3 regions of the Streptomyces sp. NPDC090499 genome follow, and region 2 is predicted to be linked to each of the others. Evidence: riboswitches for the same ligand, from Rfam matches in the RefSeq annotation. Region 2 holds a riboswitch; each other region holds the start of a gene.
What was found. Region 2 has a riboswitch for cyclic di-AMP ahead of ACIQVL_RS29140 (C40 family peptidase). Riboswitches for the same ligand answer to the same signal wherever they lie in the genome.

Region 1 (2,254 bases), on a different contig from region 2:
GCGAGTACGAGGGGGAGGCGAAGGCGCCCAACGGGCATCTGCTGACCTGAGCCGACCTGAGCTGAGCCGATCTGAGCGGGCCTGAGCCGACCTGAGGCGTCCACCGGAAGTAACCCGTGTGACTCCACCTCTTCCGATGGCGTATGCTGGTTTCACCGACGCGGGGTGGAGCAGCTCGGTAGCTCGCTGGGCTCATAACCCAGAGGTCGCAGGTTCAAATCCTGTCCCCGCTACTGAAACTCAGGGCCGGAATCCAAGATCCGAGGATTCCGGCCCTGAGTCATGTCCGGGCACGTGTTCCTCATCACACACTTCCGTACTCATCCGCCCGGCTCACACCGTTCGCCCCACCCGCTCACAGCCGCAAACCTGGGACGGACAGGCATCGAACACACCGGACGCATCGAACACGTCGAGCACACCGCGCAAGTCGGAGGCACGGAACAGCAGAGGGGTCGTGCGGTGGGCGGCGCAGACGCGGAGCGGCACGGTCCGGCAGGCCCGGCATCCGTCACATCCGCCCGCACCCTCGCCCGCCTCCTGCCCGCGCTGCTGATCTGCGCCGGCATCTGCTACGACTTCGTCACCCCCGTGGCCTTCACCGCGGTCCCGTTCTTCACGGCAGCCCCGCGGTCATCCGCCGCCCCTGCTGCTGCCCGGCGACGGCGAGGTGTGCCCGGTGCGGGCGCCGGAGGCCGCGCTGCCGCTCGGGTTGGGTGAGCTGGGGGCGTGGCCCGACCGGGCGGCCGAGCACGCGTTCCCGAGCGGCGCCACGCTGCTGCTGTACACCGACGGTCTCTCCGAGGCGCGGGACGCGCACGGCCGGTTCTACGACCCGCAGCGGCGGCTGACCGGCCGTACCGCCGCCACTCCCGGCGCCCTGGTGGCCCGGCTCGCGGCCGAGGTCCGCCGGCACACCGGCGGCGGCATGACGGACGGCATGGCGCTGCTCGCCGTACGGCGGCCCTGAGCGGCGCGCGGTCACGTTCGGTGTCCGGACGACCGCCCTGCGCATAACAACTGAGTCACCATCAAAACCTGTGTGACTCCTGAGCTGAGCAGTGCACACCATCGACTCGACCGTTTTTTACCGGTCGTGGCAGGTAAGTCCATGCTTTGAAAGCTTAATGATCAAGACGAACTGCTTGGAATCTGGTAGCCGTGTCTATTAACGTTCGATAACGCAGCGCGGTCGTCCCAGCCGTCACCCGCGACGGCTCCGTGCGCACGCGCCGAATCCCGCAAGGGAACCGGGGAACCACCACCTTGGGGTGAATCGCACGGCTACCGCCGGGTACGAAACGGCCGGTATACGCGCGTAGGAGACCTTCCCGCTCCGAACCCGTCAGCTAACCCGGTAGGCAGCGGAAGGAAAGGAGTGCGCCCGCGTGGCGTCCAACCCGCCTGCTCCTACAGCCCCGTTCGTGCCCAGCCAGCGTCAGCCCGAGACCTTCGGCTACGGCGGCTACCGCGCCGACGAGGGCCCCTTCGAGGAGTGGAACCCCACCGAGGAGTCGCTCTCCGCGGCGCGCGGCCGGCACCGGGTCGCCAAGCAGAAGGGCGGCGGGCTCGCCCGCAGCTCCACGGTTCTCGGCGTCGGCGTCATCGCCGCCGTCGGCGCGGGCGGCATGGCCAGCGCCAACACCGGCAAGCCGCCGGTCTCCATCTCGCTGCCCGACCTGCCCTCCTCCGTCGACGCCCTGCTCGGCGAGGGCGGCGGCCACCAGGCCACCCAGACCGCGCTCAGCAGCGTCACCACGACGACCGCCACCGACGCGGACTCCTCCTCGTCCGACGCCGGCGAGGCACTGCGCAGCCGGATCATCGCCCAGGCCGCGCAGCAGCAGAACCAGCTCGACACCAAGGCCAGCGCCAAGGCCGTCGCCGCCGCCGACAAGGCGATCGCGGACGCCGAGGCCAAGGCGGAGAAGGCGGCCGCCGCCAAGGCCGCCGACGCCAAGGACAAGGCCGAGGCCTCCGCGAAGCAGAAGGCCGAGCAGGCCCGCCTCGCCGAGCTGGCCAAGCAGTACACGCTGCCCGTCGTCTCGTACACGATCACCGGCACCTTCGGCCAGGCCGGCTCCATGTGGGCCTCCGGCTACCACACCGGCCTCGACTTCGCCGCGCCCACCGGCACGCTGATCAAGGCCGTGCACAGCGGCACGGTCACCGAGGCGGGCTGGGCCGGCTCCTACGGCTACCGCACGATCATCACCCTCGACGACGGCACCGAGCTGTGGTTCTGCCACCAGTC
Region 2 (2,254 bases):
GGCGGTGGGGAAGGCGCTCGTGCCCGCCATGGGGTCCGCGGCCGGGAACGCGCTCGTGCCCGCCATGGGGTCCGCGGCCGGGAACGCGCTCGTGCCCATCATGGGGTCGGCGGCCGGGAACGCGCTCGTGCCCATCATGGGGTCGGCGGTGGGGAAGGCGCTCGTGCCCGCCATGGGGTCCGCGGCCGGGAACGCGCCCGCGTCGGCCGGGGTCGGCATCGGGAACGAGCCCGTGGCGCCCGGCGTCATGATGCGGAAGGAGCCGGTGTCCCCCGGGGCCGGAGCCTGGGCGGCGCCCGCGTCCATGACGGGCGCGGTCTGGTAGGTTCCGCCGCCCGAGCCGCCCGGGGTCATGACACGGAAGCCGCCCGCGTCCGCCGCGGCCCGGGTCGGGGCACTGTCGGAACCCCCCGGGGTCATGATGCGGAAGGTACCGGTGTCCGACGGGGACACGATCGGGATACCGCCCGTCTCGGTCACCGCCGGGAGCGCGCGGGTGGCGGCGGAGGAGCCGCTGCCGGTGCGCTGGTTCGGTATGCCGACGGGGGGCGCCTGCCAGGGCTGCACCGGGGCCTGCGCTTCGGGCGTCGGCCAGGGGCTGGACGACGGTGCAACGGCCTGGGCGACAGGGGCCGGGGCAGGGACCGCGTCGAGGGCGGCGATCGCGCGCTGCCCGGTGCGCTGGGACAGCACCTCGCGCGCCTTGGCGAGCTTGAGCTGGTTCCTGGTCTTCGAAGCACCCGGCGTCGGCCGCTGCGGCCCGGCGGCAGGCAGCGCCCTGGGCGCACCCGAGGGTCCCGCGGGCAGCGCCGCGGCGGGCCCCGCCGTCAACTCCAGCCTCGGACGCGCCGGCAGCTCGCGGACGACCTCGATCTCGCTCTGCGCCGACGGCCCCGCGGTCAGCTCCAGCCGGGCCGGGCCGGAGTCCTCCAGCTGGCCGAGCAGGTCCGCTGCCATGGCGCTGACAGGCCGGCGCGGCCCGGGGCGGGCGGGCTGCCGGTCGGTGGGCAGCGCGGCCGGCACGCTCGGCCCCAGTCTCGAGCGCGCCCCTTCGAACCACTCCCGGGCGATGTTGTCGAGGCCCGGGTCGTCACGACGGGTCCGTTTGAACAGCGGGACGCCGCGTGAGCGCGAGCCCCCGCTCATCGCACGGGTGGCGTTGTAGTTCCCGGTGGCGTTCTCGGCCTGGTCGTAGAGGCTGTCGATCCGCTGTCGAACCTCGTCACGGCTCTCGGGCGCCATTGAGGGGTCGTGCTCCTTCCGTACTCCGCCTACCGGGTTAGCTGTCGGGTTCGGGCGGTCGAGTCCGGAAGGCATGCCCTACGGCCTTTGCCCTTGCGGACGGCGGCCGATTCACCCCAGTGGTCGGTTGGGTCCCCGGCTCCGGACCAGCCCCTGAGGGGCACCGGACTCGGCGGAGGCCGCGCGGCCCGACGGGATTCGCCGGGGGGAGCCGAGCGGCTTGCCCGTCAACTTAGCCAACTTGTGTCACTCGTGTGAAGGTTGAAGTGGCTAATGTCCGATACGTATTTGTGATGTTCGTCGTAGCGTTCGGAACTCGACCGTACGGAACGGCATTTCGCGCGCATCCAGTGCATTCGCAGGGTCACCGGAGCGTTGCCGTGGGTCGCGTTCCCCCGCTTCCGGGGCGCCCGCTTTCTGTGAGGTCACCGTGAATTCCCGGGACTGTTGAACACGGCGGCGCCGCGGGCCGTATAGGGCCGGGGATTTCCATGCCCGGCCGCCCACGACATGCAGGGGAACGACCTTGAGACGCAACAGGCGCAGACGCCCGACCGGCGCACAACGCGCGACCTTCGCAGCGGTCGCCCTGATGCTCGGCGGCGGAGGACTGGTCGCGGTGAACGTCTATGCCTCGGCCACCGAGAACGGTGACGGCCAGGGGCAGGTCGCCACCGGCCAGGTGCTGTCCGCGCCCACGATCTACTGCCCCGACGTCGGCAGCCGGCTGACGGCGGTGCCCGACGGCGCCCGGGCGGACGTCGACCGTGAACTCGCCCAGATGGACCAGCAGGTCGCCGCCGCCTACCAGCAACTCACCCAGTCCGCGGCCGAGATCGAGGAGAACCCCGGCTTCGCCGGCCAGACGATCATCGACCCGCTGAAGGCGAAGCGGTCCGAGTCGCTCCAGCGCATCGCCGACGCCATCGGCCGCGAGGGAGACCGGCCGCAGGGCCTCGACGACCTCGCCGCCTGCACCCTGCGCTCCTCGAACCAGGGCGCCGGGCAGTCG
Region 3 (2,254 bases), on a different contig from region 2:
TGATCGCCACCGACCTGGACGGCACGCTGCTGCGCGGCGACGACACCCTCTCGGAACGGTCCCTGGCCGCGCTCGGGCGGGCTCGCCGGGCCGGAGCCCAGCACCTCGTGGTGACCGGCCGTCCCGCCCCGAGAGTGCGGCCGCTCCTCGACGACCTCGGCTGCGCGGGGCTCGCGGTCTGCGGCCAGGGCGCGCAGGTGTACGACGCCGGAGCGGACCGGCTGCTGTGGTCGGTCACCCTGGACCGGGAGCTGGCGGAGACGGCACTCGGCAAGATCGAGGCCGAGGTCGGCCAGGTGTACGCGGCGGTCGACCAGGACGGTGTGGACGGGCTCACGCTCATCGAGCCGGGCTATCTGATGCCCCATCCCACACTGCCCGCGCTGCGCGTCGCCCGGCGCGACGACCTGTGGTGCGCGCCCATCAGCAAGGTGCTGCTGCGCCACCACACCCTGTCCGACGACGAACTGGCCACGACCGCCCGCTCGGTCGTCGGATCGCTGGCTACGGTCACGATGTCGGGGCCGGGCACCGTCGAACTGCAGCCGTGCGGCGTGACCAAGGCGACCGGGCTCGCGCTGGCCGCCGACCGGCTGGGGCTGAGCCCCGGGCGGGCCATCGCCTTCGGCGACATGCCCAACGACATCCCGATGTTCGAGTGGGCGGCCCACGGGGTGGCGATGGCCAACGCCCACCCCGAACTCAGGGCGATGGCGGACGAGATCACCACGTCGAACGAGGACGACGGCATCGCCGTCGTCCTCGAAAGACTCTTCGACTGAAGCGGGACGTCGATCAGTACGCGCCGTGCACGTTGTCGATCGAGCCGTACCGCGCGGCGGCGTAGTTGCAGGCGGCGGTGATGTTCGCGACCGGGTCGTAGACGTCGAACGACGTGCCGTCCACGTGGTACGTCTTGAACGTCGGGTCGATCACCTGGAGCAGGCCCTTGGAGGGGATGCCGGCGGCCGCGTTGGAGTCCCAGAGGTTGATGGCCTGCGGGTTGCCGGAGGACTCCCGCATCACGTTGCGGTAGATGCCGTTGTAGGTGCCCGGGATCTTCTTCTCCGCCATGATCGCGAGCGACTCGCGGATCCAGCCGTCGAGGTTGTTCGGGTACCCGGCGAGGGTCGTCGAGGCCGTCGTGGTGGTGGAGGAGGCGGCGGACGCGGTCGTCGCCCCGATGAGCGGGAGGGCGAGGACGGCGGCGCCGGTGCCGACGACGGCGAGTCGGCGGACGATGTCGTTACGGCGGGGACGGCGGTGCTGAGCGGCTGCAGGCATGGCGAGGTTCCTCTCCGTCGCCTGCGAGGTGAGCTGTCGGGTTCGGGCCCGGGGAGTGCCCGGCCGCACCGCCCGAAGGCGATACGACTTCACCCCTAGCCGTTCCGGAACGACGTCTGTTCTCTGACGTCGGTCGCCCGGTCCGGCGACTTACCTGGGTCCCCCGCTCCTGCCATGCGAATGAACTCGTCGATGGGTCACTACGGGCGGCGGCAGGATTCGGCGTCCGCCCGGCGAGCCGGAACGTATGCGAGAGCACATGTCCGAAACAAGAGCCTGATTCACACAACATGCCGATTGACCTTGATCTGCGCCGCATGAGGCGCTTGATCCTTTGCGGTTGCCAACCCTCAACTGGCCCACAGGGAAAGGGGAGAGAGGGTCGCCTAACAGCCTTTGCCGTGTCCGGGTCCACGTGACCTACTTCACGAATACGCAATGGCGGCAAATCGGGCATGTGGGACTAGTGGAATCCGCCTTTTTCCTGGTTCGGCGGAATACCGCCAGGCTCGTATTCGTTTGAATTGCACTCGCCGATGTCCTTATATGGATGATTAGAGAGATTAGTCCGAATTGATGGCCTCTGGGGCTGCTGGCCGATGCGGGTCGGGCGAGGAGGGTGGGTGCGTGCCGCTGGCCGGGCTCAACGGCGCAGGTGAGGCGGCCGGTTGGTGGGTCCGGGCGCGGAGAGTGCGTCGAGGGTCGATGTGCGGGCGCGTGATTCTCGTCACGTCGGGGAGGGTGCCGGGGGGCGGGGATCGCCGGTGGGTGTGTCCATCGTGAGGACGGAACCTCCCCTGTGGTGCCAGTCGTTGACATGGCGGCGGCCCGAGTGGGAACCCGGGCGTGTGTTGTCCCTGCGGGCCGGCAGAGGTGCTGCGGGCACCGTGTGCGGATAGGGATGCCGTTCCGTCGGCCGACGGGGTGACGGTCAGGGGGAGCACGCATCCAGGAGTCGCAGGCCGAAGGG

Region 1: it holds a riboswitch for cyclic di-AMP, as region 2 does, so the genes downstream of both, ACIQVL_RS47945 (M23 family metallopeptidase) here and ACIQVL_RS29140 (C40 family peptidase) in region 2, are expected to answer to the same signal.
Region 3: it holds a riboswitch for cyclic di-AMP, as region 2 does, so the genes downstream of both, ACIQVL_RS14650 (transglycosylase SLT domain-containing protein) here and ACIQVL_RS29140 (C40 family peptidase) in region 2, are expected to answer to the same signal.

Annotation. Positions count from the first base shown of each region.
Region 1 covers NZ_JBIVXP010000029.1:22,074-24,327, reverse strand. The annotation lists gene ACIQVL_RS47960 (dihydrofolate reductase family protein) at 1-50, shown strand, start outside; tRNA gene ACIQVL_RS47955 (tRNA-Met) at 160-233, shown strand; partial or broken gene ACIQVL_RS47950 (PP2C family protein-serine/threonine phosphatase) at 629-970, shown strand; cyclic di-AMP (ydaO/yuaA leader) riboswitch at 1,221-1,381, shown strand; gene ACIQVL_RS47945 (M23 family metallopeptidase) at 1,389-2,254, shown strand, end outside.
Region 2 covers NZ_JBIVXP010000008.1:344,762-347,015, forward strand. The annotation lists gene ACIQVL_RS29140 (C40 family peptidase) at 1-1,242, opposite strand, end outside; cyclic di-AMP (ydaO/yuaA leader) riboswitch at 1,253-1,427, opposite strand; gene ACIQVL_RS29145 (DUF1996 domain-containing protein) at 1,835-2,254, shown strand, end outside.
Region 3 covers NZ_JBIVXP010000003.1:581,945-584,198, reverse strand. The annotation lists gene ACIQVL_RS14655 (HAD family hydrolase) at 1-782, shown strand, start outside; gene ACIQVL_RS14650 (transglycosylase SLT domain-containing protein) at 796-1,284, opposite strand; cyclic di-AMP (ydaO/yuaA leader) riboswitch at 1,290-1,486, opposite strand.